Regions from separate parts of the Comamonas sp. w2-DMI genome, predicted to be linked through region 2. Evidence: predicted binding sites of a transcription regulator. Region 2 holds the regulator's gene; each other region holds the start of a gene.
What was found. The regulator sigma-54, encoded in region 2, starts transcription at its own class of promoters, with help from an activator protein. The targets are predictions, from matches to a motif close to TGGCANGNAANCTGCTTT.

Region 1: a site for sigma-54 is predicted at 3,267-3,284, ahead of hmpA (NO-inducible flavohemoprotein). Genes of this name have one in related genera too.
Region 3: a site for sigma-54 is predicted at 2,847-2,864, ahead of V8Z74_RS12620 (pilin). Genes of this name have one in related genera too.
Region 4: a site for sigma-54 is predicted at 6,406-6,423, ahead of V8Z74_RS21880 (isopenicillin N synthase family dioxygenase). Genes of this name have one in related genera too.

The regions. Positions count from the first base shown of each region.
Region 1 covers NZ_JBANEL010000035.1:3,679-11,033, reverse strand. The annotation lists gene V8Z74_RS23445 (aminotransferase class V-fold PLP-dependent enzyme) at 1-1,092, shown strand, start outside; gene V8Z74_RS23440 (FKBP-type peptidyl-prolyl cis-trans isomerase) at 1,110-1,538, shown strand; gene norR (nitric oxide reductase transcriptional regulator NorR) at 1,554-3,173, opposite strand; gene hmpA (NO-inducible flavohemoprotein) at 3,334-4,512, shown strand; gene V8Z74_RS23425 (hypothetical protein) at 4,732-5,973, shown strand; gene V8Z74_RS23420 (DUF3297 family protein) at 6,063-6,308, opposite strand; gene V8Z74_RS23415 (TackOD1 domain-containing metal-binding protein) at 6,830-7,355, shown strand, end outside.
Region 2 covers NZ_JBANEL010000007.1:188,128-195,482, reverse strand. The annotation lists gene V8Z74_RS10075 (SPOR domain-containing protein) at 1-625, shown strand, start outside; gene V8Z74_RS10070 (thiol:disulfide interchange protein DsbA/DsbL) at 799-1,449, shown strand; gene lptA (lipopolysaccharide transport periplasmic protein LptA) at 1,561-2,220, shown strand; gene lptB (LPS export ABC transporter ATP-binding protein) at 2,226-2,990, shown strand; gene V8Z74_RS10055 (RNA polymerase factor sigma-54) at 2,997-4,613, shown strand; gene V8Z74_RS10050 (aspartyl/asparaginyl beta-hydroxylase domain-containing protein) at 4,701-5,624, opposite strand; gene V8Z74_RS10045 (DUF711 family protein) at 5,799-7,031, opposite strand; gene V8Z74_RS10040 (tRNA-binding protein) at 7,056-7,355, opposite strand, start outside.
Region 3 covers NZ_JBANEL010000010.1:119,465-126,819, forward strand. The annotation lists gene V8Z74_RS12610 (M48 family metalloprotease) at 1-1,374, opposite strand, end outside; gene moaC (cyclic pyranopterin monophosphate synthase MoaC) at 1,545-2,033, shown strand; gene V8Z74_RS12620 (pilin) at 2,230-2,811, opposite strand; gene V8Z74_RS12625 (FHA domain-containing protein) at 3,108-3,830, opposite strand; gene V8Z74_RS12630 (Stp1/IreP family PP2C-type Ser/Thr phosphatase) at 4,071-4,826, opposite strand; gene V8Z74_RS12635 (TerC family protein) at 5,107-5,799, opposite strand; gene V8Z74_RS12640 (TerC family protein) at 6,114-6,806, opposite strand; gene sucD (succinate--CoA ligase subunit alpha) at 6,959-7,355, opposite strand, start outside.
Region 4 covers NZ_JBANEL010000027.1:32,389-39,743, forward strand. The annotation lists gene V8Z74_RS21850 (valine--tRNA ligase) at 1-2,042, shown strand, start outside; gene galU (UTP--glucose-1-phosphate uridylyltransferase GalU) at 2,149-3,033, shown strand; gene V8Z74_RS21860 (sulfurtransferase TusA family protein) at 3,119-3,346, opposite strand; gene V8Z74_RS21865 (NUDIX domain-containing protein) at 3,465-4,088, opposite strand; gene cysM (cysteine synthase CysM) at 4,185-5,090, opposite strand; tRNA gene V8Z74_RS21875 (tRNA-Leu) at 5,130-5,214, shown strand; gene V8Z74_RS21880 (isopenicillin N synthase family dioxygenase) at 5,288-6,298, opposite strand; gene V8Z74_RS21885 (ABC transporter substrate-binding protein) at 6,703-7,355, shown strand, end outside.

The sequences.
Region 1 (7,355 bases), on a different contig from region 2:
GTCTATACCGACCGCGCGCTCAACCACATGTCCAAGCGCTTCATCGGCGTGATGCAGGACATCCTGGGCACGCTCAAGCATGTCTACCACGCCCATACCGCGGTGCTGGTGCCCGGCAGCGGCACCTTCGGCATGGAGGCCGTGGCGCGGCAGTTCGCCAACAAGGAAAAAGTGCTGATCGTGCGCAACGGCTGGTTCAGCTACCGCTGGACGCAGATCTTCGACGAGGGCGGGCTGGGCGGCGGCTCGGTGGTGTGCAAGGCGCGCCGCCAGGGCCCGGGCAGCCAGGACCCGTGGGCGCCGTGCCCGGCCGGGGACGTGGCCGCGGCCATCCGCGCCGAAAAGCCCAAGGTCGTCTTTGCGCCGCATGTGGAAACGGCCAGCGGCATTCTGCTGCCCGACGAATACCTGCGCACCGTGGCCGATGCGGCGCACGAAGTCGGCGCGCTGTTCGTGCTCGACTGCGTGGCCTCGGGCGCCATGTGGGTGGACATGGAAAAGACCGGCGTGGACGTGCTGATCTCCGCGCCGCAAAAGGGCTGGAGCAGCTCGCCCTGCTGCGCCATGGTCATGCTCTCGGCCCGCGCGCGAGAGGCCATCGAGCATACCCAGAGCTCCAGCTTTTCCTGCGATCTCAAGAAGTGGATGCAGATCGCCGAGGGCTATGAAAAAGGCCAGCACGCCTATCACACCACCATGCCCACCGATGCGCTGGTGCGTCTGCGCGACGTGATGCTCGAAACCCGCGAATACGGCTTTGCCAAGGTGCGCGAGGAGCAGATCGCGCTGGGCGCCAAGGTGCGCGCGCTGCTCGAGTCCCGGGGCTTCCCGAGCGTGGCGGCCGAGGGCTTCAAGTCGCCCGGCGTGGTCGTCAGCTATACCACGGACCCCGAGATCCAGAGCGGCCGCGCCTTTCTCAAGGTCGGCTTGCAGACCGCTTCGGGCGTGCCCCTGCAGTGCGACGAAGGCCCGGACTTCCAGACCTTCCGCCTGGGCCTGTTCGGCCTGGAGAAATGGCACCAGCCGGACCGCAGCGTGGGCCATCTGTCCAAGGCGCTGGACGATATCGGCATTGCACCGGCCAAGGCCTGAACACGAGAAGGACTTCCATGAAGAAACTGCCATTGAAATCGCAGGCGGCATGGGCCCTGGCGGCCGCAGCCCTGTTTTCCGGCCTCTGCGCGCATGCGGCGCAGCCGGTGACCACGCCCAGCGGCCTGGTCTACGAAAGCATCACCGAAGGCACGGGCGCCAGCCCCAAGGCCACGGACACGGTCAAGGTGCACTACCGCGGCTACTTTCCCGAAACGGGCAAGGAGTTCGACAGCTCCTATGCGCGCCAGCAGCCCATCGACTTTCCGCTCAATGGCGTGATTCCCTGCTGGACCGAGGGCCTGCAGAAGATGAAGGTCGGCGGCAAGGCCAAGCTGACCTGCCCGCCCTCCATCGCCTACGGCAGCCGCGGCGCGGGCCGCGTGATTCCGCCCAACGCCACGCTCAACTTCGACGTGGAGCTGCTGGACGTCAAGAGCCGCTGACCGGCCCGGCGGGCATCAGCGCCTGATGCCGAGGCGCCTGGCCAGGCGCTGCAGGTTGGCGCGGTCCATCTGCAGCTCGCGCGCTGCGGCGGCCCAGCTGCCGTGGTGGCGTGCCAGGCTGGCGCTGACCAGGTCGCGCTCATAGGCGGCCACCGCCTCGCGCAGGCCGGCTGGCGCTGCGGCAGGCAGGTCCGTCACGGCCAGGCCCGGCAGGGCCGGCGACGCGGCCAGGGCGGGCGCGGTGCCCGCCTCCCGCGCGTTTCTCCCATCCCACAGGTCATGGGCGCCCAGCGTCACGATGCGCGGGCGCGAGCCGCCGCGCGCCGGCGCGCTGCCGGTGTTGCCCCGGCTCAGGGCCTTGAGCACGGCCCGGCTGATCAGGTGCTCCAGCTCGCGCACATTGCCGGGCCAGTCATGCGTGAGCAGGGCCGACTGGGCCCCAGCGTCGAGCCGCAGCCCGCCCAGCTGCAGGCGCGAGCGGTTTTCCTCCAGGAAGTAGCCGGCCAGCAGCAGCACATCGCTGTCGCGCTCGCGCAGCGGCGGCACGCTGAGCGGATAGACGTTGAGGCGGTGGTAGAAGTCGGCGCGCATGCGGCCGGCGCGCACATCCTCGGCCAGGTCGCGGTTGGTGGCCGCGATCACGCGCACGTCCACATGGTGCTCGCGGTCCGAGCCCAGGCGCTGCAGCTGCCCGCTTTGCAGCACGCGCAGCAGCTTGGCCTGCACGGGCAGCGACAGCTCGCCCACCTCGTCGAGGAACAGCGTGCCGTGGTGGGCCTGCTCGAACTTGCCGCTGCGCTCGGACAGCGCGCCCGTGAAGGCGCCGCGCACATGGCCGAAGAGTTCGCTTTCCACCAGGTTGTCGGGCAGTGCCGCGCAGTTGATGCTGATCAGCGGCTGGCCGGCGCGGCCCGATTGGGCGTGGACGGCGCGGGCCACCAGTTCCTTGCCCGTGCCGGTCTCGCCGGTGATGAGCACGCTCAGGTCGCTGGCCGCGACCAGGGCCACATCCTTGGCCAGCTGGCGCATGGCAGGGCTGTGGCCCAGCATTTCGCGCTCGCCGCTGGCGGCCGGATGGCCCGAGGCGGGGGCGCGCGCCGAGCGCGCCAGCTGCGCGAGCTGGTGCACGCGCTCGGCCGTGGCCACGGTGGCTGCGGCCAGGTTGCTGAAGGCCTGCAGCAGCGCGAGCGAGGCCGGGTCGGCAAAGCGGCCGGGCTCCAGCGCATCGAGCGTGAGCAGGCCCCAGGGCAGGCCGCCGGCCTGCAGCACGCAGCCCATGCAGTCGTGCACATGCAAATGGGCAATGGTCTGGCCGTGGTTGGCCACCAGGCCGTCATAGGGGTCGGGCAGCGGGCTGTCGGGCGCAAAGCGCATGGCCTGGCCGGCGGCCAGCAGCTGGGCAAAGCGCGGATGCTCGGCCAGCCGGAAGCGCCGGCCCAGGGTATCGGGCACCAGCCCGTCGATGGCCACGGGATGCAGCCACTCCCCGTCCAGGCGCAGCAGGGCCACGGCATCGGCGGGCAGCAGGGTGCGCAGCGCGGCGAGGAGGCGGCGCAGGCGTTCGCGCTCGGGCAGGTCCTGGGCCAGGTCGGCCACCAGCGGGATGACGGCGTTGAGAATATTGGATGTAGTCATAACGACACTGATTGATGTCATAAAGTCTACAACTGGATGGTGTCGATTTGACTGTGCATGGCGCAAGTCCTTGTTCTGGAAGAAGCCATTGGCTGGCACGGCGATTGCAATGTTCTTGCCGATCCCGCCAGCGGGCGGGCCACGACCAAGGAGTTTTTCCGTGCTGACCGAGAACCAACGCGCCATTGTCAAATCCACCGTACCGCTGCTCGAGACCGGCGGCGAGGCGCTGATCACCCATTTCTACAACACCATGCTGGGCGAGCATCCCGAAGTGCGCCCGCTGTTCAACCAGGCCCACCAGCAAAGCGGCGCCCAGCCGCGTGCGCTGGCCCACAGCGTGCTGATGTATGCCAAGCACATTGACCGGCTCGAAGCCCTGGGCGACCTGCCCGCGCAGATCGTCAACAAGCACGTGGCGCTGCAGGTGCAGCCCGAGCACTACCCCATCGTCGGCACCTGCCTGCTGCGCGCCATCCGCGAGGTGCTGGGCGCCGAGATCGCGACCGACGAGGTGCTGGCCGCCTGGGGCGCGGCCTACCAGCAGCTGGCCGACATCCTGATCGCCGCCGAGCGCAGCGTGTACGACCGCACGGCCCAGGCCGAAGGCGGCTGGCGCGGCGAGCGCGCCTTCACCGTCGAGAAGAAGGTGCAGGAAAGCGCCGAGATCACGTCTTTCTACCTGGTGCCCGCCGACGGCGGCAAGGTCATTGCCCACCTGCCGGGCCAGTACATCGGCCTGCGCGTGACGGTGGACGGCCAGGAGCAGCGCCGCAACTACTCGCTGTCGGCACCGGCCAACGGCAGGAGCCTGCGCATCAGCGTCAAGCGCGAGCCCCGCGGCAAGGTGTCCAATTTCCTGCACGACCAGGTGCAGGCGGGCGACACGCTGCAGCTGTTCCCGCCGGCCGGCCACTTCACGCTGCAGGACAGCGACAAGCCGCTGGTGCTGATCAGCGGCGGCGTCGGCATCACGCCCACGCTGCCCATGCTGGCCACGGCGCTGGCCGCCCGGCGTCCCGTGACCTTCATCCACTGCGCGCGCGAGCGCTCGGTCCATGCCTTCCGCGAGCGCATCGACCAGCTGGCCGCCGAGCATCCGCAGCTCACGCGCTACTACTGCTACGACCGCGCCGTGCCCGAGGACCAGGCCGATGCCGTCGGCTATCTGTCCGAGCAGCAGCTCAACGAATGGCTGCCCGCCTCGCGCGATGCCGACGTGTACTTCCTCGGCCCGCGTCCGTTCATGCGCGTGCTGCGCCGCCTGCTGCGGAATGTGGGCGTGCCCGACAAGCAGGTGCGCTACGAGTTCTTCGGCCCGGCCGAGGCGCTGGCATGATCGCGGGCGGAGCCGGCGCTGAAGCAGGCAGGCGCAGGGCTGCCTGCTCATGAAAAAAGAGCTGCTTGCGCACTGCCTGCAAGGAATTTCATGAATTCTGTTGAAGAATTCCTTGTGGATTCAGCGCAAGATGCTCTTTTTTAAGAAGCGAAGCGAGCCGGGCAGCTGCGGCATTCCATCCATGCCCGCCTACATGGCGGCCCATGCGCGGGCGCTACCATGGCGCGTCCCGGAGCCGCGCCTGCGGCCTGCCCGCCTGTCTGCCCCTCCTCGCCCATGGATTCCAGCGCCACTCCCGTTCTCGACCGTCTGCTCGCCGAAGGCGTGATCCGCCCGGACCACCATGCGCAGGCGCGCACGCGGCTGCAGGACCTGGAATGCGAGCCCCCTGGCAGCCTCGGCGGCGTCCTGCTGTGGCTGATGCACGAGCGGATTCTGTCGGTGCAGGACCTGGAGGAGATGGAGGAACTGGCGGTGTCGCAAGGCATGTTTGCCGGAAATGCCACGCGCCGGCAGGCGCTGCAGGAAATGCGGGCGGCCATGCAGCAGGAGATCGCGCAGCTTCGGCAGCAGGCGCGCCCGCGCTTGCCCTGGCTGGCCCTGGGCGGTGCGGCGGCCCTGGCGGCGGCCGTGGCCTGGTATGTGCTGGTACCGGCCGCGCCGCCGCGCTGCGACGACGCCGGCATCCAGCAGGCCCTGCGCATGGGCATGTTCCGCGCGCGCATGAAGAAGCTCCTGTCCGCCGAGCCGCCCGCCTCGGACATGTTCACGGCCACGTTCTCGGATGTCGAGGAGCTGGGCTACCTCAAGGCCCAGCGTTCGCGCGGCTGCGTGGCCACGGTGAAGATCGGCGAGCAATCCTCCACGATGGCCTACACCATCGCGCCGGACGGGCAAGGGCGGATGGCGGTGGAGAGCGGCCATCCGCGCGTCCTGCGCGCGCGCTACAGCCAGGTCGATGCCGACGGCCGCCCCATCGAGGCGGGGCAGCCGGCCGGTGCCCGGCGCCTGGCCGCGGCCTTCGAACAGGGCGTGGAAAGCTTCGAGAAGATGCGGCCCGCGCAGCCCATGGACAAGCGGCAACGCCGGGGGGATGCCGCGGACGTGCCGCCGGCCGAAGGCATTGCGCGCGGTGCCGTGCGCAACATCCAGCCGCTGGGCGCATGCCGGCCGCTGGGCGAGGGAAGATGGTCGTGCCGCCTGCAGGCCGAGTACCGCGACCGCCTGCTGGCCGCCCTGGGGCGCAGCGAGTGGGCGGTGCTGGAGGGCAGCTTCGACTTCGTGCAGGAGGGCCAGGACTGGCGCGTGGGAGACGATTTCATCCGCCAGTACATGGATGCCACCGTGCGCGCCAGGGTGGGCGAGATGAAGGGCGAGGAGGCCGCCGCGCGCCTGGAGGAAATCCAGAGCCGGCGCGCTACTGCCGGTCCGGCGGACGCGGCGGCCGGGCCGCAGCGCTGAGCGGGCGGTCGCGGCGTTGGAGCGCGGATCCGGCCGGCGCCGGCCTTGCCGCGCCAAGGTGCCGCGGGCCCCGGAGACCGGGGGAGTTCCTAGCGGTAGTAGGCCTCTACCGTGCCCTTGAGCTTGATCAGCAGCGGCTTGCCCTTGCGGTCCAGCGTCTTGCCGGCCGGCACCTTGATCCAGCCTTCGCTCACGCAGTATTCCTCCACATCGAAGCGGTCCTTGCCGTTGAAGCGGATGCCGATGTCGTGCTCGAACACGGCCGCCACATGGTGGGGGCTGCGCGGGTCGATGGACAGGTGGTCGGGAAGTTCGGGGCGTTGGCTGTCGGTCATGTCGTGCGAATCCAGAAAAACGCCTATTGTCCCCTGCTTTGGCGGCCTGGCCGGCCAGCCCCGCGCCGGAAGGTGGCGCTTTTTTCCTTCATGAAAACAAGCCTTTGGACTACTTTTGGCAATTCCTGGGGTTATTGGGTGCAGCAAATGTTACCTGCGGGCGTGCCAGAACGGCGGTTCATGTTTACATGTCTGCCAACAGTTCCCGACGAAACGCTGCTCATGTGTATCGAAGGTGGATTTTTGTGTCGAATCGCGCCCTCACTAGGGTGACCACAGTGGGAGCAGGGTGGTTGAAAACCCGGATCGGCAGGCCGCGGACGCCCCGGTTTTTCGACTCTGTATGTGGATGTAGCGGTAACGGAGAGGGGGCCTGTTTGTTCGCCAACGGCAACTTGGTTTTCAAAATTTAAAACCTATGAAAACGGTAGGCGAAGCGTCACGGACTGCCGAAAAAATGACCTCTCCGAAACCGCGCCCCGGGCTTGTACAGCCTGGCGCACACTACAGAGGAGAGTCTGATGGATACAGCCATCCGCACCAAGGCCAGCTTGGTATTTCTGGGGCCGCTCACCACAGCAGCAGCCCCTGAGTCAGAGCGGTCTGTCACCTACCCCGATCTGGACGCGCTGATGCGCTCCGGCGTGCAACCGCAGGGTATTTACTTGCGCTCCGTACCGCACCAGGTCTGGCGCAACTGGCTTCATCGCATCCGCCAGAGCGACTGGTGGAACCTGCCGGTCTTCGCGGAGCCGGCGCTGCGCGATGCGCAGCTGTATGTGGATGCGCTGTGCAGCGTGGAGCGGGCGCGCGAAATCACCGAAGGCATGGCGCTGCGCCGCCAGACCCTGCCCGACCCCGGCGACGTGCTGGGGCTGGAGGAGCGCCTGCTGTATTTCCTCTACGAGCGCGGCCAGCAGGCGGGCTTTCGGCCGCTGCTCGACCGCGACAGCGACCAGCTCTACCGCTATCCGGTGGCGGAGCAGCTGGCCTGCGCGCAGGAGAATGTTTCGCAGACCCTCGAGGAGCTGCGCCGCCGCGGGCTGC
Region 2 (7,355 bases):
GCCGGTTCCGTTCCTGAACAAGGGCGGCAACAACACGGACCGCGATGCGGCAGAAGCCGAACGCAACCGCAACTGGGACCCGAACGCGCCGCTGCAAAGCAAGGCGCCGCTGCCCCCGGCCGTGGCTCCGGCAGCCCCAGGCGCAAACGAGCCGGCGCCCGGCACCGCCGCACCGGCCATCGTGCAGCCGCCAGCCGTGGCCGGCGGTACGCCCGCGGTGCCGGCCGTGCCTGCGGTACCTGGCACGCCGGCCGCAGGCCATGGGGCGCCGTCCTCCACGGACCCGCTGGGCGACCTGGTGCGCCAGCGCTCCGCCGCCGCCGACAAAGCCGACAAGGCCAAGGCGGAAAAGGACAAGGCAGCGCAGGCGGCCCAGGCCGCCGAGAGCGGCTTCAACTACTTCGTCCAGGCCGGCGCCTTCCGCCGCCAGAACGAAGCCGAGGCCCAGCGCGCCAAGCTGGCCATGCTGGGCTGGGAAGCCCGCATCAGCGAGCGCGAGCAGAACGGTATCACCGTCTTTCGCGTGCGCGTAGGCCCGTTCACCAAGCGCGACGATGCCGAGCAACTCAAGGGCAAGCTCGACGGCGCCGGCGTGGAATCGACACTGGTGCGGGCGGCAAAGTAGCGTTGCCTCCTGAGCCGCTGCGCGGCTTCCCCTAGCCAGGCGCCCTCAAGGGGAACGACGGCCTTTACTGCGGGCGGTTCTTGCTTTGGGTGTGCCAGTTTGGTGCGCTGGTTGAACTTTTGTGAGGCAGGCGCCTCAGATATTGCAGACTTGAACTCAAGGAGTTTGTTGAGATGAAACGCCGCAATTTTTCCCTGGCCGCTTCGGCTGCCGCTGCCAGCGCCCTGACGCTGGGCACCTCCGCCAGCTGGGCCCAGGCCGCCGCGCCCAAGGAAGGCAAGGACTATGTCAAGCTGGCCAAGCCAGCCCAGGTCAGCGCACCTGCCGGCAAGGTCGAGGTGATCGAATTCTTCTGGTACAACTGCCCGCACTGCAATGCCTTCGAGCCCCAGTTTGCGGCCTGGAAGAATGCGGCGCCGGCCGACGTGGTCGTGCACCGCGTACCAGTGGCTTTCAATGCCTCCTTCGTACCCCAGCAAAAGCTCTACTACACGCTGGAAGGCATGAACCTCGTGAACACCATGCATGCCAAGGTGTTCCATGCCATCCACGTGGAGCGCATCAACCTGTCAAAGGAAGACCAGATCTTCGACTGGATGGGCAAGCAGGGCGTGGACATGGCCAAGTTCAAGGAGATGTTCGGCTCCTTCTCCGTGGCCAACCAGGTGCGCAAGGCCACGCAGCTGCAGCAGGAATATGATTTGGAAGGCGTACCCGCTCTGGGCGTGGCCGGCCGCTACTACACCGATGGCACCAAGGCCGGCAACATGACCAATGTGCTGCGCGTGGTGGACCAGCTGATCGCCTCCAGCCGCAAGGCCTGATTCACCAAGCTGCGCCAGCGCTTTGCAGACAGCCCGCCGTTGTGCGGGCTTTTTTCTGGCGGGGTCCGGACCAAGGGTGTGACTACAATGTATGCAAGAAACGTGCCCTCCATGACCAAACGACTTTCCCCCCTCGTGCTGGCAGCGGCCCTGGCCGCCTTTGCCGGCATGGCGCAGGCCGAAAAGGCCGACAGCGCCAAGCCCATGAACATCGAAGCCGACGCGCTGCGCCACGACGAGCTGGCGCAGACCAGCGTCTTCACCGGCAATGTGGTGATGACCAAGGGCACCATCGTGCTGCGCGGCGCCCAGCTGGACGTGCGCCAGGATGCCGAAGGCTACCAGTACGGAGTGGTCAAGGCCGAGCCGGGCAAGCGCGCCTTTTTCCGCCAGAAGCGCGATACCGAACGCGGCCAGCCCGATGAATTCATCGAAGGCGAGGGCGAAACCATCGAGTACGACGGCAAGGCCGATATCGTCAAGTTCATCCGCCGCGGCGAGATGCGCCGCTACCGTGGCGGCCAGCTCAGCGACGAGGTGACGGGCTCGATCATCGTCTACAACAATATCACCGACGTCTACACCGTCGACGGCCAGAAGACCAGCGGCGGGCTGCCCAGCTCCTCGGTGGGCCAGGGCGGCCGCGTGCGCGCCGTGATGGCGCCCAAGGAAGGCACGCCGGGCGCGACCCCGGGGGCCGCGGCCAAGCCGGCCGTGCCTGCCGGCGAACCCCTGCGCCAGAGCCTGACCATCGGCGGCGAGAAGAAATAATGAGCATGGACAGCAGCAACGCCGTGGCCGAAAGCCGTCTGCAGGCCCGGCACCTGGCCAAGTCCTATGGCAGCCGCAAGGTGGTCAAGGATGTCTCGCTTTCCGTCCAGAAGGGCGAAGTCGTGGGCCTGCTGGGCCCCAACGGCGCGGGCAAGACCACCTCGTTCTACATGATCGTGGGCCTGGTGCGCAGCGACGGCGGGCAGATCTTCATCGACGAGCATGACGTCAGCAACATGCCTATCCACCAGCGCTCGCGCCTGGGTCTGTCCTATCTGCCGCAGGAGGCGTCGATCTTCCGCCGCCTCAACGTGGAAGACAACGTGCGCGCCGTGCTCGAGCTGCAAAAGGACGAGCAGGGCAAAAATCTGACGCGCGAAGTGATCGAGGAGCGGCTGACCAGCCTGCTCAAGGAGCTGCGCGTCGACCACCTGCGCCAGTCGCCCGCGCTGGCGCTGTCCGGCGGCGAGCGCCGCCGCGTGGAGATCGCCCGGGCCCTGGCCACGCAGCCGCGCTTCATCCTGCTGGACGAGCCGTTTGCCGGCATCGACCCCATTGCCGTGATCGAGATCCAGCGCATCATCGGCTTCCTCAAGGACCGCGGCATCGGCGTGCTCATCACCGATCACAACGTGCGCGAGACGCTGGGCATCTGCGACCACGCCTTCATCATCAGCGACGGCCATGTGCTGGCCGAGGGCACGCCCGAGGAAATCGTGGACAACGCCGACGTGCGCCGCGTGTACCTGGGCGAGCACTTCAGGATGTAGGCGTCCATGAAGCCTGGCCTGTCGCTGAGGGTCTCCCAGCATCTGTCGCTCACGCCGCAGCTGCAGCAGTCCATCCAGCTGCTGCAGCTGTCCACGCTGGAGCTGGCGCAGGAAGTGGAGCAGATGCTCAACGACAATCCGTTTCTCGAACGGGAGACGGAAGGCGAAGCCGATGCTCACGAAGCAATAGCTGCCAGCGCCAATGAATCCTTGATTGCAGATGAATTTCGCTCTGAGAATTCGGAATACCAGGCGCAAGCAGCTTCCGAATTCATAGCGGAACCCGCACCCGCCGAAACTCCGCAAACGCTGGAATGGAACACCGGCGGCAATGACGGCCCGGACGACGGCGACGCCGGCGGTCTGGACGGGGAATGGGGCGGCGAGGGCAGCAGCGAATGGGATATCTCTGCAGCCCCGGCGGCCAAGGGCCGCCAGGCGGATGACGAAGAAAACGACGCCATCAGCCTGGCGTGCGAGCATGAAAGCCTGACCGACCATCTGCACCGCCAGGCGCTGAGCCTGCACCTGGGCGCGGAAGACCGCGCGGCGCTGAGCTTTCTGATCGAATCGCTCAACGACGACGGCTACCTCGAGGAGCCGCTGGCAGAGCTGGCCGCCGGCCTGGCCGGTGGCGACCTGGAAGAGCGCGAGGAGCTGGAGCAGCGCTTTGCCATCGCGCTCAAGCTGCTGCAGAGCCTGGAGCCCGCCGGTGTGGGGGCACGCGATCTGGCCGAATGCCTGCAGCTGCAGTTGCGCGACCTGCTGCAGCAGGCCGAGGACGAAGGCACGACGCCCGCGCGCCTGTCCCTGCTGCAGCTGGCGCAATCCATCTGCGCCCAGCCCATGGACCTGCTGGCCCGGCGCGATGTGCGCAAGCTGGCCGGCCTGTGCGGCGCGCGCGAGGAAGCGCTGCGCGAGGCCATGGCCCTGATTGCGCGCCTGGAGCCGCGCCCGGGCAGGCGCTTTGCCAATGTGGAGCGCCAGATCGTGGTGCCGGACGTCATCGTGCGCCCGGTGCGCGCAGGTGCGGGCCGCGTGGAGTTTGCGGTGCGGCTGAATCCGGACGTCATGCCCCAGCTCAAGGTGCACGACGTCTATGCGGGCGTGCTGCGCCGCCACCGCGGCGAGGAAAGCCACGGCCTGCTGCAGCAGCGCCTGCAGGAGGCGCGCTGGTTCATCAAGAACATCCAGCAGCGCTTCGACACCATATTGCGTGTGTCCGAAGCCATCGTGGAGCGGCAGAAGAACTTCTTCGTGCATGGCGAGCTGGCCATGCGCCCGCTGGTGCTGCGCGACATCGCCGATGCGCTGGGCCTGCACGAGTCCACGATCAGCCGCGTGACCACGGCCAAGTACATGGCCACGCCCCAGGGCACGTTCGAGCTCAAGTACTTCTTCGGCTCGGGCCTGGGCACGGAGACCGGCGGCAGCGCGTCCAGCACGGCGGTGCGCGCGCTGATCAAGCAGTTCGTCGATGCCGAGGACCCCAGGAAGCCGCTGTCGGATGCCAAGCTGGCCGACATGCTCAAGGAACAGGGCATCGAATGCGCGCGCCGCACCGTGGCCAAGTACCGCGAGCAGCTCAAGATCCCGACCACGACCTTGCGCAAGGCGCTGTAAAAAAACCGCCTCTGCAGCGCAGGGCGGTTTTTTGGCGGGCCCGGGATCGGGCCCTCGGCGGCGCAGCGCGCGCAGGCCTTCAGCGCGTCAGCTCGGCACAAGCCACCAGATGAGCAGGGCCAGCGCGGCCAGCATGAGGCCGAACTTGGTGATCTTGTAGACCGTCTTGTTCCAGGCCTTGAAGCGGCGGCGGTACTGGCCCATGTAGAACGAGATCTTGAAGATGCGGCTGATGAAGCCGCGCGGATCGCCTTCGTTGTTGGGCGAGCTGGCCGCGGCCACCACGTTCTTGCCCAGCCAGTGGTTGAGCCACTGCGCGAAGCGGTTGGTCATGGGCCGCTCCACGTCGCAGAACAGCACGATGCGGTTGCCCTCGCTGCGGTTCTCGGCCCAGTGCATATAGGTCTCGTCGAAGATCACGCCCTCGCCCTCGCGCCAGCTGTAGGGCTGGCCGTCGACCTCGATCATGCAGCGGTCGTCGTTGGGCGCCAGCACGGCCAGGTGGTAGCGCAGCGATCCCGCATACGGGTCGCGGTGCAGGTTGAGCTTGGCGCCCGGCGGCAGCTCGGCGAACATGGCCGCCTTCACGCTGGGAATGGACTTGACCAGGGCCGTGGTCCTGGGGCACAGCTCCATGGCCGAGGGGTGGGCATCGCCGTACCACTTGAGGTAAAAGCGCTTCCAGCCGGTCTTGAAGAAGGAGTTGAATCCGGCGTCGTCGTTGTTGGCGGCGGCCTTGATCTGCATGTTCTTGTGCAGGTTGACGGCTTCCTCGCGGATCTCGCGCCAGTTGGCCTGCAGCGGTGCCAGCTCGGGGAAGGTGCTGGTGGGCAGGTAAGGCGTGCGCGGCACCTTGCTGAACATCAGCATGAAGACGTTGAACGGTGCCGTGAACGTCGAGTGGTCGAACAGCTGGCGCAGCACCTTGTGCCGGACCTTGCCGCGCAGGTGCATGTACAGCCCGCAGCCGAAAAAGAGCAGCACCAGTGCCAGGACGATGATTTTTGCCATAACCCCGGATTTTACCGATCACCTCCAGCAGGGACATGGGGCAGATCAAGTTGCCTTTGAGATGGGCGCGCTCCAAGCCAGGGACGGCCGGCAAGGGCCGTCCCGCAGCAGGGGCTGCTCCTGCAAAGGCCGTCGTCCTCCTTTAGGGGGAAGGCGCAAAGCGACTCGGGGGAATCAAGGTAATGCCAGCACGGCGCAGTTGCACAGGTCCGCGCTCTCGAAGGCCGTGCGGTCGCCGGCCGCCAGCCCGGGCACGGGGAACAGCCGCACCGTCAGCGGCTTGTTGAGGCGGAAGGCCATGGTGCCGGTGTCGCGCATGACGGCGGCGATCTGCTCTGCGCTGCTGTCGCCGGGAATGGGCACGGTGTCCAGTCCAATGCCGCAGACGCTGCTGTAGGTCAGCAGGGCGCGGATGTCGAACTCGCCGTCGAGGCTGGCCCGGGCCAGGCCCTCGTCCTCGGTGACGGCCAGCATCAGGCCGCTGAAGCCTGTCTGCGTGACGCCGGCCACCGACTTGAACACCCGCGTCAGCAGCGCCGAGGCTTCCACGGTGCCGCTGGCGCCGAAGTAGGGCACGCCCAGCAGCCGGTAGACATCGACCATGGAGGCGCAGAACCTGGACGGCGCGGCCGAGGTGTCCATGCCCGCGACAAGCCAGCCATCGGCCAGCGCCACCCGGTCGGCGCAGTGCTGGATGGCGGTGGCATGTTCGGTGAGCGAGCGGCTCAGATGATCGAAGGCCAGTTGCAGCCAGGCCGCGTGGTCCAGCTGGCGGCGCTGCGCCTGCAGTCCGGCGAGCACGGCCACCAGCAGGTCCGGCGTTTCCAGCCCCAGCACCAGGGCGCCGTGGTGCCGGCCGCGGTGGTAGCTGGCCGGGAAGTAGGGAATGCCGGGTGCGCAGTTGAAGTTGACCGTGAAATTGAAATTGCCCTCGCCGCGCGGCGTGCTGCGGGCGATCTCCTGGATGGCCTGCACGCTGGCCTGCAGCAGCTCGCCCTGCAGGAATCCATTGCCGTCCAGGCCGATGTTGACGCAGGCATTGCACAGGTCGCCGTGGGCGGCAATCAGCCGGGGCAGCAGCGCGATTTCCTGCGCGGTGCGCGCCTCGCCGATGGCAAAGCGGATACGGCGTTTGCCCGTGTTGATGGCGCCGAGCATTTGCGTGATGCGCTGCAGATCCGCCAATGCGGGCTCGAGACCCGAAACGTCGATGAATTCCCCGAACGGATTGCTCACGATGCGTATGGACTGCACCTGGTAGCCCCGGGCTTCGATGGCATCGGCCACGGCATCGCACTGCTGCTTGGCCTGGGTCAGGCAGCTTTGCCACAGCACGGCATCTGCGGGCATGTTGACGAAGGCGGTGACGGTGCGAACGCGTACCAGGGGATTGAATGCAGTGTCCATGAAGCCCATTTTGCCTGCGGCCGGCTACAGCAGCCGCGTGCCCAGCGGCACATCGCCATCGGGCACGCACAGCGCCACATGGCTGTCGGCATTGTGAAAGCCCGTCACCAGGCATTCGCTCATCAGGGGGCCGATCTGCTTCTTCGGAAAATTCACCACGGCCACCACCAGGCGGCCCACCAGGTCCCCGGGCTGGTAGAGCTGGGTGATCTGGGCGCTGGACTTGCGCAACCCCAGCTCGGGGCCGAAGTCCACCTGCAGCTTGTAGGCAGGCTTGCGTGCCTCCTTGAATACTTCGGCCTGCACCACGCGGCCCACGCGCAG
Region 3 (7,355 bases), on a different contig from region 2:
CACCCAGGTCTGCAGCGTACCGGCCATGGAGTCGGCCTGATTGAGCCTGAGCAGGATCTCGCTGCGCAGCAGCATCTCGGGCCGGCGCGGCGCCACATGCTCGACCACGTTGACGGTGGACAGGCTGGGCCCGGCCTCGCGCGGCCCGGCCAGATTGCCGCCAGCCGTGGCCTTCGGCGGCTTCTGCGCAGCCGGCGCCTGGGCCTGGGGCAGCGCTGCCAGCGCAGCCTGGGCATTGCCGGCCTTGAATTCCAACTCCGCGTGCAGCCATTGGGCCTGCAGCCGGGCCTCGGCATTGCCGGCCGTGGCACTGAGCAGGTGTTGCAGGGTCTCGCGCGCAATCTTCCAGTCCTGCAGCTGTATGGCGCTCAGCGTGGCAGCGTATAGCTGGCCCACCTGGTCGGCCAGCGGCAGCGCGGCAAAACTGCCCGAGCGCGGCAGCGTCTCCCATTGGCGCAGCACTTCCACGCCATAGTTGGACAGCACGCGTGCCCGCGCGGCCATCATCATGTGCTCCAGCGTGGGGGCCGGCCCTGCGGCGCGCCTGCCGGGCGGGATGCGGGAGTCCATGTCGGCAATCCGCTGGGTGGTCAGCGGGTGGCTGCGCAGATAGGGCCAGCTGCCGTTGTCGTTGAGGCGGCTGGCCTGCTCGAGCTTGCCGAACATGCTCACAAAGCCCTGGGGCGAAAAGCCGGCCGGCGCCATCAGGCTGTAGCCCATGCGGTCGGCTTCGCTTTCCATGGCGCGCGAGAAATTGAGCTGGTTCTGCACGGCCAGCGCCGACCCTCCCGTCATCAGCGCCATCGCCGCATCGGGGCTGCGCGTGGCCGCCAGCGCGCCGAGAATCATCGAGGCCAGCATCAGCGGGGTCTGCCTTCCCTGCTGCGCCATCAGCCGCGCGATATGGCGCTGGGTGATGTGGCTGGTTTCGTGGGCCAGCACCGAAGCCAGCTCGTCCCCGCTGCCGACCACGCCGATCAGGCCCAGGTATACGCCCATATAGCCGCCGGGCAGGGCAAACGCATTGACCTGGCGGTCCTTGCCCAGCAGCAGCGTCCAGGCAAAGCGTTCCTCGAGCTCGGGCGACAGCTCGCCGCGCTTGCGCGCCGCGTCCTGCAGATGCAGCCAGATGCCCTCCACATATTCCTGCAGTACCGGATCGTCCAGATAGTCGGGGTCGCGGTACAGCTCCTTGGCGATCTGGTCGCCCAGCCGGCGCTCTTCCCCGGTGGTGATGGACGAGGCGCCATCACCCAGCGTGGGCAATCCCTGGGACAGCACCGGTGGCGCGGTGCACTGCAGTGCTATCGCAATGGAAGCTGCCAGCGCTCTGGCAGCAAGGGTTCTATGCTGTTTTCTTGTGAAAAATGGCATGGCGGTCACGGATGCATCGGCTGGGAAGAGTCACGGCTATCATGCCTTGGTTGCCTGGCAGGGCCGGAAGATTCCCGCTCTGGCCGGCTTTTACATTCTTCCTGCTGCTTGCCCACCATGCATTTTTCGCTTTGGCAGCAAGCGGTGACGATCTTGCGAGAAAACCAGCCATGTCTTCCTTGACCCATTTCGACGCCCAGGGCCAGGCCCATATGGTGGATGTCGGCGCCAAGCCCGCCACCCACCGCATCGCCATAGCCGAAGGCCGCATCACCATGCAACCCGAAACCCTGGCCATCGTTCAAAGCGGCACGGCCAAGAAGGGCGACGTGCTGGGCGTGGCCCGCATCGCCGCCATCATGGCGGCCAAGAAGACCAGCGACCTGATCCCCCTGTGCCACCCGCTGGCCCTGACCCGTGTGGCCGTGGACTTTGAACTCCAGCCCGAAACCAGCTCCATCCTCTGCACCGCAACCGTGGAGCTGAAGGGCCAGACCGGCGTGGAGATGGAGGCCCTGACCGCCGTGCAGGTCGGTCTATTGACCATCTACGATATGTGCAAGGCGGTGGACAAGGGGATGGTGATGGGGGGAGTGAGGGTGCTGGAGAAGCGGGGGGGGGAAGTCGGGGAATTGGATGGCCTGCGATTAGCTTTTTAAATCGCTAACCGAGGAAATATTCGTCTTTAAACTAATTATTTTTAGCGTCTAACTAAGACTAATTATCTCATTTAATAAAATTACAAGAATTTATAAAATAAATTTATCTTAAAAAGAAATTTGTAGTTAGAAATAAATTTTCATAAGAAAAAAGGCCTCATTTAAAATGAGGCCTTTTACTATTTAAAGTTTATTGTTAAGACGATGCAGCTTTGAAATCTGAGCCACCGGGAATATCACCAACAGAGCAGCTACCAGGCAACAACTTCTTCAATTCAGCCTTTGCGTTCGTTGAGGCCATGCACTTCATGCCACCAATCTGTTGGCCCGTAAGACCACCCTTGTCTGCTCCTGCCAAATCTGTAGTTGCAATGTTGGTACCATCTTTTTTCAGAGGTACAAAGTACAGGTACTCGCCGTCAGGAATGCCAAGTTCCTTGTTGGCCGTATCTTTGAGAGTCAAGCGAGCTGCGCCAATATCATTCGTCGCGATTTCAAGTACGTACTTTCCAGCCACGGGCTTGCTGTTCGCTGCAGGAATTTCGCAGCCCCAGCCACCAGGGCCGGGGTTTGTGGCAGAGAGTGCGTCCATGGAGGTCTGGTATTTAGCTGAAACGTCAGAGCGACATGCCGATCCTTGTAGCACCACCTCAGCAAAACGCGACTTGGCCATATAGCTTTGATAAGCAGGCAAAGCCACGGCGGCCAGAATACCGATGATCGCCACGACGATCATCAGTTCGATCAGGGTGAAACCCTTTTGGATGGAACGCTTCATGTTTACTCCCTCGGTTGTAAATGACGCAGTGGATGTAAGCAACTGCCGTGCCAAGTAGCGCAAGTAGTGTTCAAGCGCATCAAATGTGTCTTTGTGTATCTAAAACACAATTAAGAACATTTTTGGCATGTGGATACATGGGAGTGACGTTTTTGTCAGTTTGAATGGCGTTTCTTGTGACGCGAAAGGCTGCAGTTCCGGCCAGGAGTGCGCTGGTCGATGCTGGCTGTACGCTGTCCTCGGGTGTGACTGCAACTGTTGAATGTCAGAGTCGAGGGTAGGAGCGACGTCGAGCGTCATTCCCCCACTACAAACTGCATCTGCGTGCCCGCCAGTTCCACCATATCGCCGTGCAGCAAAGGCACGGGCAGCGGGCCGACATTCTGGCCGTTGAGCTTGAGGGCGGTGCTTTCGCCTTCAATGTGGGTGAGCACAAAGCCATGGGGCTTTTGTGTGATGGAGGCAATGGCCACGCCGGGCTTGCCCAGGGTGGTGACCACTTTGTAGAGCGCGACTTCCTGGCCGGCCAGGCCGCCGGTGAGCATGCGGATGGTGGCGCGGCGCTGGGTGGGAAGTGCAGGGACTCCCTGCAGCGTGGAGGAGAAGCTGGACACTTCGCCAAAGCCCGAGGGGCTGCTGAGCTTGCTGCCCAGCCCGTGGGTTTCGCCAGCCGTGGCCGCCATGGCCTTGAGCGTGGCGGTCAGGCCGTGGCGCCTGGAGGGCTTGTCCGCCTCCTCGTCCAGGAAGCGGATCTTGTAGCGGCCCACATCCAGCAGGTCGCCATTCTTGAGCGTGCAGCGCTCGATGGCGTTGCCGTTGACATGGGTGCCATTGGTGCTGCGCAGGTCTTCGATGGTGACGAGGCCGTTCGCCATGGTCAGCACGGCATGCTCGCCGCTGACGGCGAGGTTGTCGATCACGATGTCGTTGTACGGTCGGCGGCCCAGGGTGGTGCGTTCCTTGGTGAGCTGGACCTCCTTGATCACAGCACCGTCGATAGAAATGACCAGAGTGGGCATGCTGAAAAAGCTCCTGTCTTGGGCCAAGGGCTGGCCTTGGTCATTGCCATTATCGTAACTGTTTGAAACCAAGGCAGGGCCGGGCGGAGATTCTACAAAGCTTCCCAAAGCCAGGCGCTGCGGTGGAGTGGCGCGTGTTCGGCAGTGCCGGTTTCCGGCCTGTTCATCAGGCCTTGCCATGTTCTGCTGCCGCATCCGTCTGCCGTCCTGCGGGAAAAGAGACCGGCGGTCGCTGATGCGCTATGGCGCCGTCAGTGAGTCCGGTCCTGCTTCAACGGCTGTCGACTCCATCAGGATGACGCCGATATTGTCTTTGCCGCCCGCTGCATTGGCGGCCTGCACCAGAGCGGTCAAGAGGATGGGCAGCGGAGCTTGTTCGGCGAACAGTTTCCCGATTTCTTCGTCGCTCAGCATGTCGGTCACGCCGTCGGAGCACAGCATGATGCGGTCGCCGGCCTGCAGCGGCCAGCGGCTGATGTCGGGCTCGACCTCGTGGCCCACGCCCAGCGCGCGCGTGACCAGGTGGCTCAGGCCGGAGCTGCGGGCGTCCTGCTCGCGGATATGGCCGGCGTCGATTTCCCGCTGCACCAGCGAATGGTCATGGGTGATGCGGGTCAGCGCGCCCTGGCGCCAGCCGTAGGCCCGCGAATCGCCGAGATGAGCGAAAACCACTTCCTCCGGCAGCACGGCGGCCGCGACCACGGTGGTGGCCATGCCGCGGCAGCCGGGCGTGCTGCTGGCCGCGGAAAAAATGGCGGCATTGGCCAGCTGCAGCGCATCGCGCAGCGCCGTTTCCAGATGGGCGGGCGCAGCCGGAGCATCCTGCAAGGCGGCGGGCACCAGTTTCACCGCCATGGCGCTGGCGATTTCGCCGGCGCTGTAGCCGCCCATGCCGTCGGCCAGCACGGCGACGGGCCAGGGCCTGGCATCCGGGTGGATGGCGACGGCATCCTCGTTGTTGCTGCGCTGCAGCCCCGTGTCGGTCCGCGCCACCATGTGCACGGCGGGCCGGACGACGTTGGATGTGGAGCGCGGCAGGGGCGACGGGGGCAGCATGGGAGGGTGGCGCAAGAGGCGGCGAGACCGGGAACCGGCTCCTGATCTTGGCATGGCGGTGCTTCCATGAAAAGGCCGGGGAGGGTGCCCGTTACGCAAGCGGTATGAAATCAGGAGCGGGCAGCGCTTGCTGCTCATTGGGTATGGGGATGTTAGAGCCTGTTATTGAGAGGCAGCAGGCGCAAGTAGCTCCTTTTTCGGGAGCTTATCTCTCCATCCGTCACGCCGCTGCGCTGCGGTTGGCCCGGGCCTGCAAGGCCTTGCCGGTCACTACCACCAGCAGCGCGCCGGTGGCCGCCGCCGCATAGTGGATCCATGGCGTGGCCTCGGCAAGCGCGGCCAGCACGGCATCGCCGGTGGTGGTTTCCCCGGCCACCCAGCCGATCAGGGCCGCGCCCAGCGTGACGATGACGGGAAAGCGGTCCATGAGCCTGATCATCAGCGTGGAGCCGAAGACCACCAGCGGGATGCTGATGGCCAGTCCCAGGATCAGCAGCAGCATGTCGCCGCGGGCCGCTGCGGCCACGGCGATCACGTTGTCCAGGCTCATGACCAGATCGGCCAGCAGGATGGTGCGTATGGCGGCCATCATGCCGGTTCGGGCCGTCTGGCGGTCTGCGTCATCGGCGCTGTCGTCCTCGCGCAGCAGGCCCACGCCGATCCACAGCAGCAACAGGCCGCCGATGATCTCGACAAAGGGCAGCTGCATGAGCCGCGCGGCGACCACCGTGAGTGCGATGCGCAGCACGACGGCGGCGCCGGAGCCGAACACGATGGCCTTTCTCTGCTGGTGCGCCGGCAGGCCGCGCGCCGCCAGCGCAATCACCACGGCGTTGTCGCCCGAGAGGATGATGTTGATCCAGACGATCTTGAACAGGCCGATCCAGAAATCGGCGGCAAGCAGGGCTTCCATGGGCAGGCTTCCTTTGCCCAGGTGCATGTTTCCGCCAGGATGCGCCGTGCAGCGCGCAAGAGAAGCGGCATTGCCGCCTGGGTCGATGACGGTCCAGTTTAGTCATCTGCCGCGCCGTGGCGCGGGGCACTATTGCTGCTGGCGTCATGGACATGCGCCGCGGGCTTGCAGGAGCGCGGTGCGCGGTGTACCGCCCGGCACATGCCGGCTTGGTGCAGGCCGGCTTGGCGCAGGCCCAATGAAAAACGCACTGCCGGTGCAGTGCGTTTTCAGGGGCTGGCAGCCGCATCGGCCGCTGCCGGGTCGGGCCGCGTTCAGGCCGCGCTGGCTTCTTCCTGCGGCTTGCGGGCCTGCATGAACTTGCCCAGGCCCACGACCAGGATGGCGCCGGCCGCGGCGGCCACATAGTGCAGCCAGGGGGCGTTTTCCACAAAGCCGTGCAGCACCTTGTCGTTCATGATGGTCTCGCCGCCGACCCAGCCGATCAGGGCGGCACCCAGCGTGACGATGACGGGGAAGCGCTCCATGAGCTTGATCATCAGCGTGGAGCCGAAGATCACCAGCGGGATGCTGATGGCCAGGCCCAGGATCAGCAGGACCATGTTGCCCTGGGCGGTGGCGGCCACGGCGATCACGTTGTCCAGGCTCATCACCAGGTCGGCGATCAGGATGGTGCGCACGGCAGCCATCATGGAGCTGGTGCCCTTGGATTCGCCTTCGCCGTCCTCGTCGCCGGTCAGCAGCTGGTAGCCGATCCACAGCAGCAGGCAGCCGCCCACGATCTGCAGGAAGGACAGCTCCAGCAGCTTAGCTGCGACCACGGTCAGCACGATCCGCAGCACGACGGCCGCGCCCGAACCGAACATGACGGCCTTCTTCTGCTGCTCGGGCGGCAGCGATCGTGCGGCCAGCGCGATCACCACGGCGTTGTCTCCCGACAGGATGATGTTGATCCAGATAATCTTGACGAGGCCGATCCAGAAGTCGGCGCTGCTGAGAAATTCCATGGTCACTCCGCGTTATGAATGGAAAAGCGCCATGGGATACCCATGGCGCTGATCTTTTATTGGGTGACGGCAGTTTAGTGGCTATACCTGCCTGTATCTGTTCGTGAAACTGCGTAAGTGCTCACAGTTTCACGCACCCTTGATGCTCGCTTTTACAGCAGGCCCTTGAGCAGGCGGCCCATTTCGGAAGGATTGCGGGTGATGGTGAAGCCGCACTCTTCCATGATGGCCAGCTTGGCATCGGCCGTGTCGGCGCCGCCGGAGATCAGCGCGCCGGCGTGGCCCATGCGCTTGCCGGGAGGGGCCGTCACGCCGGCGATGAAGCCGACCACGGGCTTCTTCATGTGTTCCTTGCACCAGCGGGCGGCTTCGGCTTCGTCGGGTCCGCCGATTTCGCCGATCATGATCACGGCGTCGGTGTCGGGATCATCGTTGAAGGCCTTCATCACGTCGATGTGCTTGAGGCCGTTGATCGGGTCGCCGCCGATGCCGACAGCGGAGGACTGGCCGATGCCCAGTTCGGTCAGCTGCGCCACGGCTTCGTAGGTC
Region 4 (7,355 bases), on a different contig from region 2:
AGGTCACGCCCGCGCACGACAACAACGACTACCAGGTGGGACAGCGCCACGGCCTGCCCATGATCTGCGTGCTGACGCTGCAGGCCAAGATCAACGACGAGGCGCCCGAGAAGTACCGCGGCATGGACCGCTTCGTGGCCCGCAAGGCCATCGTGGCCGACCTCGAGGAACTGGGCCTGCTGGTCGAGACCAAAAAGCACAAGCTCATGGTGCCGATCTGCGACCGCACCGGCCAGGTGATCGAGCCCATGCTGACCGACCAGTGGTTCATCGCCATGAGCAAGGTCAGCGACCAGGACCCCACCGGCAAGAGCATTGCGCAAAAGGCCATCGACGCCGTGGCCTCGGGCCAGGTGCAGTTCGTGCCCGAGAACTGGGTCAACACCTACAACCAGTGGATGAACAACATCCAGGACTGGTGCATCTCGCGCCAGCTGTGGTGGGGCCACCAGATTCCCGCCTGGTATGACGAGGAAGGCAACCTCTACGTGGCCAGGAGCGAAGCCGAGGCGCAGGCCCAGGCCGACAAGGTCGCCCCGGGCAAGAAGCTCACGCGCGACCCCGACGTGCTCGATACCTGGTATTCGTCGGCCATGGTGCCGTTCTCGACCATGGGCTGGCCCGCGCAGACCGACGCCGCCGACGACGATTTCAACCTCTACCTGCCCTCCTCGGTGCTGGTCACGGGCTACGACATCATCTTCTTCTGGGTCGCCCGGATGATCATGATGACCACGCACTTCACGGGCCGCGTGCCGTTCAGGCACGTGTACATCCACGGCCTGGTGCGCGACGCGCAGGGCAAGAAGATGTCCAAGTCCGAGGGCAATGTGCTGGACCCCGTGGACCTGATCGACGGCATCGCGCTCGAGCCCCTGCTGGACAAGCGCACCACCGGCCTGCGCCGCCCCGAGACCGCGCCCACGGTGCGCAAGAACACGCAAAAGGAATTCCCCGAAGGCATTCCGGCCTACGGCGCCGATGCGCTGCGCTTCACCTTCGCGGCGCTGGCGTCGCTGGGCCGCAGCATCAACTTCGACAGCAAGCGCTGCGAGGGCTACCGCAACTTCTGCAACAAGCTCTGGAACGCCTCGCGCTTCGTGCTGATGAACTGCGAAGGCTACGACTGCGGCCTCAAGGAGCACACCAAGGAGCAGTGCCAGCCCGGCGGCGAGTTCGCCGGCTACATGCACTTCAGCCAGCCCGACCGCTGGATCGCCTCGCAGCTGCAGAAGGTCGAGGCCGAGGTCGCCAAGGGCTTTGCCGAGTTCCGCCTGGACAACGTGGCCAACGCCATCTACGACTTCGTCTGGAACGAGTTCTGCGACTGGTACCTGGAAATCGCCAAGGTGCAGATCCAGACCGGCAACGAGGCGCAGCAGCGCGCCACGCGCCGCACGCTGATCCGCACGCTGGAAGCCATTCTGCGCCTGGCCCACCCCATCATCCCCTTCGTCACCGAAGAGCTGTGGCAGAAGGTGGCCCCCGTGGCCGGCCTGCCGGGCGAATCCATCGCCGTGGCACGCTACCCCGAGGCCCAGCCCGCCAAGATCGACGAGGCGTCCATTGCCTATGTGGACCGCCTCAAGCAGATGGTGGACGCCTGCCGCACGCTGCGCGGCGAGATGGGCGTCTCGCCCGCCCAGCGCCTGCCGCTGCTGGCCGTGGCCGGCAATGCCGCCGACGCCGACTTCCTGCGCGCCAATGCCGCCGTGCTGCAGAACCTGGCCAAGCTCAGCGAGGTCAAGGTCTTCGACGACGAGGCGGCCTGGAGCCAGGCCGCGCAGAGCGCGCCCGTGAACGTGGTCGGCGACATCCGCCTGGCGCTGTTCGTCGAGATCGACGTGGCCGCCGAGAAGGCCCGCCTGTCCAAGGAAGCCGCGCGCCTGCAAGGCGAGATCGCCAAGGCCAACGGCAAGCTGTCCAACGAGGCCTTCGTGGCCAAGGCGCCCCCGGCCGTGATCGAGCAGGAAAAGAAGCGCGTGGCCGATTTCGGCGCCACGCTGGTCCGCATCCAGGAGCAGCTCGCCCGCCTGGGTTGATGCAAAAACAGAAGCTGCCAGCGCTTGCAGGCATTAGGTTTTGCAGGAAGAATCTGCGAAATTCCATTGCCAACCAGCGCTGGCAGCTTTTATTTCAGGAGCAAAAATGAGCCATACCCGCGTCCGCAAAGCCGTCTTCCCCGTCGCCGGCCTGGGCACCCGCTTTCTGCCCGCCACCAAGGCATCGCCCAAGGAGATGCTGCCCGTGGTGGACAAGCCGCTGATCCAGTACGCCGTGGAAGAGGCCTACGAGGCCGGCATCCGCGACATGGTCTTCGTCACCGGCCGCAGCAAGCGCGCCATCGAGGACCATTTCGACACCGCCTACGAGCTGGAAAACGAGCTCGAGCAGGCCGGCAAGCAGGCCATGCTGGACCTGGTGCGCAGCATCAGCCCGGCCGACATGAACTGCCTGTTCGTGCGCCAGCCGCGCTCGCTGGGCCTGGGCCATGCCGTGCTGTGCGCCGAGCCGCTGGTGGGCAACGAGCCCTTTGCCGTGATCCTGGCCGACGACCTGATGGTGGGCGACAACGGCGGCCCCGGCGTGATGGCGCAGATGACGGCCGCCTTCCAGAAGCAGGGCCGCTCGCTGCTGGCCGTGCAGGAAGTGCCGCTGGAGCACACCAAGCGCTACGGCATCGTCAAGGGCGAGGCTGCCGGCGGCGCGCTGATGCGCATCGAGGAGATCGTGGAAAAGCCCGCTCCCGAGAAGGCGCCTTCGCGCATGGGCGTGGCCGGCCGCTATGTGCTCACGCCCGCGATCTTCGACGAGATCCGCAACCAGCCCAAGGGCGTGGGCGGCGAGATCCAGCTGACCGACGCCATCGAGCGCCTGATGGCGACCGAAGCCGTCTACGCATTCCAGTACAAGGGCAAACGCTACGACTGCGGCAGCAAGGAAGGCTTTCTGCAGGCCACGGTGGAACTGGCGCTGCAGCACCCCGAGGTCGGCGCAAGCTTCCGCGACTACCTCAAGAACCTGAGCATCTGACGCATCCCCTGCGCGCTCCTCCAATGCAAAGGGCCTGCAAATGCAGGCCCTTTGCGCGTTGGCAGCTCATGGATCCATGGCCGCCTCAGCGGCGGCGGAGAATGTGGATGAACTCGTCGCCCACCGTCTGCTGCTCCACGAGCGCATTGCCGGTCTGCTTGGCAAAGGCCTGGAAGTCGCGGATGGAGCCGGTATCGGTGGCCACCACCTTGAGCAGCTGGCCGCTTTCCATGGCCGCCAGCGCCTTCTTGGCCTTGAGGATGGGCAGCGGGCAGTTCAGCCCGCGGGTATCGATTTCTTGGTCTATGTGCATTTGAAGATTCCTGACGCGGCGGCAGATCCGGCCCGGCCGGACCGCCTCGCTGCATGGCACAGGATTTTAGGAAAGCCGCGCCATGGCAAGGCCGACGCGGTCTTTGCCCGGCAGGCTTTCAGTCCAGCGCGGGGGCCACAACAAAGCGCGGGTCCTCGGCCCAGTACTTCACAGGCCAGCGCGCCGGGTCGGGCTCGGGATTTTGCCCAGGGCGGAAGGCGCCAAAGCGCGGCTCGAAGCCCTTTTGCTTAATCCACTCGGCCAGCGCATAGCCCGTGCCAGCGGGCCAGCACAGCGACTCCTCTGCCGTCTGCCAGCGGTATTCCAGCAGCTCGGGCGAAAGCTTCACGTCCTCGGGCCGGCCGTCCACGCGTACATGGTAGGCAATCAGAACCTGGTTCATGCGCAGGAATTCGGAGCACGACAGCAGGCGCAGCGCCTTGACCTTCAGCCCGGTCTCCTCCAGCACCTCGCGGCAAATGCCGGCCTCGGGCGACTCGCCGGCCTCCATGAAGCCGGTGATCAGGCCGAACACCCCTTCCTGCCACAGCGCATTGCGCGCCAGCAGCACACGGCCGTCATCGCCCTCGACCACGGCCGCCAGCACGGGCGTGGGATTGCCCCAATGCGTCCAGCCGCAGGCCTGGCAGCGCAGCCGCGCCACATTGCCGCTGTCTTCCGTGGCGGTAATCCACTGCAGCTCGGTGCTGCAGTTGGTGCAGAAACGTGTCTCATAGGCCATGAAACCCTCCACTTTCCTGGTGATCGCGGCGTCAAGCGCCGGCAATGCGCAGCGCCCCTCTGAAGGGGGCGCTGCATCCATGCTCAAAAGAAATGTTCAGGCGGGGAAAACGCCTGTCGAGAGATAGCGATCGCCACGGTCGCAGACCACGAAAACAATGGTCGCATTGCGCTCGCGCTCGGCGATCTGCTGGGCCACCCAGCAGGCGCCGGCAGCCGAGATGCCGGCAAAAATGCCTTCTTCGCGCGCCATGCGGCGGGCCATGTCCTCGGCATCGTCCTGGGTTACCGAGACCTGCTCGTCGACCAAGCTGCCGTCGTAGATCTTGGGCATGTATTCCTCGGGCCACTTGCGGATGCCGGGAATGCGCGAGCCCTCGGCGGGCTGGGCGCCGATGATCCTGATGCCGGGGTTCTTTTCCTTGAGGAACCTGGCCACGCCGGTGATGGTGCCCGTGGTGCCCATGGCGCTCACGAAATGCGTGATCTCGCCGCCCGTCTGCTCCCACAGTTCCGGGCCCGTGGTCTCGTAGTGGGCGCGCGGATTGTCCGGATTGGCGAACTGGTCCAGCAGCACGCCCTTGCCCTGGGCCACCATCTGGTCGGCCAGGTCGCGCGCATATTCCATGCCGCCGCTCTTGGGCGTGAGGATCAGCTCGGCGCCATAGGCCTTCATGGTCTGGGCGCGCTCGATGGACAGGTCCTCGGGCATGATGAGAATCATGCGATAGCCCTTGATGGCCGCCGCCATGGCCAGCGCGATACCGGTGTTGCCCGAGGTCGCCTCGATCAGCGCATCGCCGGGCTTGATCTCGCCGCGCTCCTCCGCCCTCTGGATCATGGACAGTGCAGGCCGGTCCTTCACAGAGCCGGCGGGATTGTTGCCTTCGAGCTTGCCCAGCACCACGTTGCCGCGCTCACGGTTTGCATCCGCGCCAATGCGTTGCAATGCCACCAGCGGCGTGTGACCGATAGCATGTTCGATGGTCAAATAATTTTTCATGAACAATACTGTGCCATAATTTCTATCTGCACTACGCCAGCCCGGGTGGTGAAATTGGTAGACGCAGGGGACTCAAAATCCCCCGCCGCAAGGCGTGCCGGTTCGATTCCGGCCCCGGGCACCAGACACCGAAAAAGCCGCCAAGTCACAAGACCTGGCGGCTTTTTTCATGGCGGCCTGACGCCCGGGGCAATCGCTCAGTAGCGGCTGGAGAAATTGGCGCTGATGCGCTGGCGCAGATACTCCCCTGCGGTGATGGGAGGATATTTCTTGCCAGGCCCCTCGATCACGGCATCCTCGTTGGCCTGGCAGAAGAAGGCCAGGCTGTAGCGCGCGCCCTGGTATTCGTGCGGCAGCGGGTTGCGCACGCGGTGGAAGTTGCTCGGCAGCCGATCGTCGCTCCAGCGCATGAGCATGTCGCCGATATTGCAGGTGATCACGCCCTCCACCGGCTCCACGGAAGTCCACTGCCGCGACTCCATCTCCTTGCCCGGCAGCACCTGCAGGCCGCCCTGCCCCTCGCGCTGGAACAGCAGCGTCAGGCAGTCGAAATCGGTGTGCGCGCCCGCGCGCCACAGGCCCAGTTCGCCCTTGAGCGCAGGATCGACCGCGAAGTAATGCAGCATGCGCAGCGTGCTTTGGTAGGCAGGCGACGCGGGGTTGTGCGCGCGGGTGAAGAAATCGTCATCGAAGCCCAGCTTCCACGCAAAGCATGACAGCAACTGCATGCCCACGGTCCAGCACTGGTGCTCGAAATCGAGCGTGGCCCGCTCAAAGCCCGGCAGTTCCTGGTCTGTGGGCCACAGGCCTTCCATGCGCGGCCGGGTGACCTGATAGGACTCCTTCTGGTCCGGCGTCCTGGTGGAGGGACGGATCTGCGCCTTGTGCTCCCAGCCTGCATTGCACGCCAGGGGCCACCGGGCCTTGGTCTCGCGCGGCAATGCAAAAAGCTGCTCGGCGCGCGCAAAGGCGGCCTGGATATCAGCCAGCGCAATGCCGTGGCCCGAGACCTGGAAGAAGCCGATCTCGACGGAAGCAGCCCAGATCTGCTCGGCGATCTCGGCACGGCGCGCCTCAAAGTCGGAGATATCGACGATGCGCACTTCGCGCGAATGGGTTTCCTCGCCCATCCCGCCCATGCGGGATTCCTTGTCGAGTTCGCCCAGCGCATAGGCCGTGGATGGAGCGGAGGGATGAAGCGTATGCATGGCAGGTTCCTTTGATTGCCTTGGTTGTGGGACAAGAGCAATGACCCGCGAGGCCGGCCGGGCAGGCCGCATGTGCACGCTGAACGCTTCTACTCTTGCCGCTGCGCAATGCAAGTTGCGCGCCAGTTCGTCGCACAGGGCGCCGCTTTCCGAAGCGGCCCCAAACTGGTGCGAGGCACGAACGAACAGGTCCCGGCAAAGGGCTCCCAGGCACCAAGCTGAAGCATCTCCAGCAGGCCGATGCACGGCAGGCAATCCGGCACGCCTATTGCTTGAATGGTTCCACGAGTAGAAGCGTTCAGCCTTGCGCATCGCGCAGCGCCCGGAAATTGCTCATGTCATTCCCGCCATCGGACACCGGTGCCTAGGCGGGGTTGTTGTCCTCCTGACCTGAGACATCCATCATGCAACGCCGCCATTTCCTAGCCGCTCTTCCCGTTGCCTGCGCGCCGCTGGCCCATGCGCAGGACAGGACTCTCGTCCCGCTCAAGTTCACGCTGGACTACCGCATCACGTCCCAGACAGCGCCATTCCTGCTGGCGCAGCAAAAAGGCTACTACCGCGAGGAAGGCCTGGACGTGTCCATCGACGTGGGCTCGGGCTCGGTGGCATCCATCACGCGCGTCGCCAGCGGCGCCTACCAGCTAGGGCTGGGCGATCTCAGCGCCCTGATCGAGTTCCAGGCACAGAACCCCGGCGCGGCCAGGGTGCAGGCCGTCTACCAGTACTACAACCGGGCGCCTTTCGTCATCATCGGCCGCAAGGACCGCGGCATCGGCCAGGATTTCGCCAGCCTCAAGGGCAAGAAGGTGGCTGCCGCGGCGGTGGAGTCCACACGCCGTGCCTGGCCCATCGTGGCCCGCAGGCAGAACCTGCCGGCCGACCTGTTCACCTGGTCCACCACCGAATTCTCGGCGCGCGACAACGTGATGGTGCGCGGCGACGTGGACGCGGCCACCTATTTCCACGACTCGGCCGTGTCGCTGTTCGCCCGCATGAAGCCCGAGGAGCTGGCCGTGCTGCGCTATACCGATGCAGGCGTGCACCTCTACGGCAA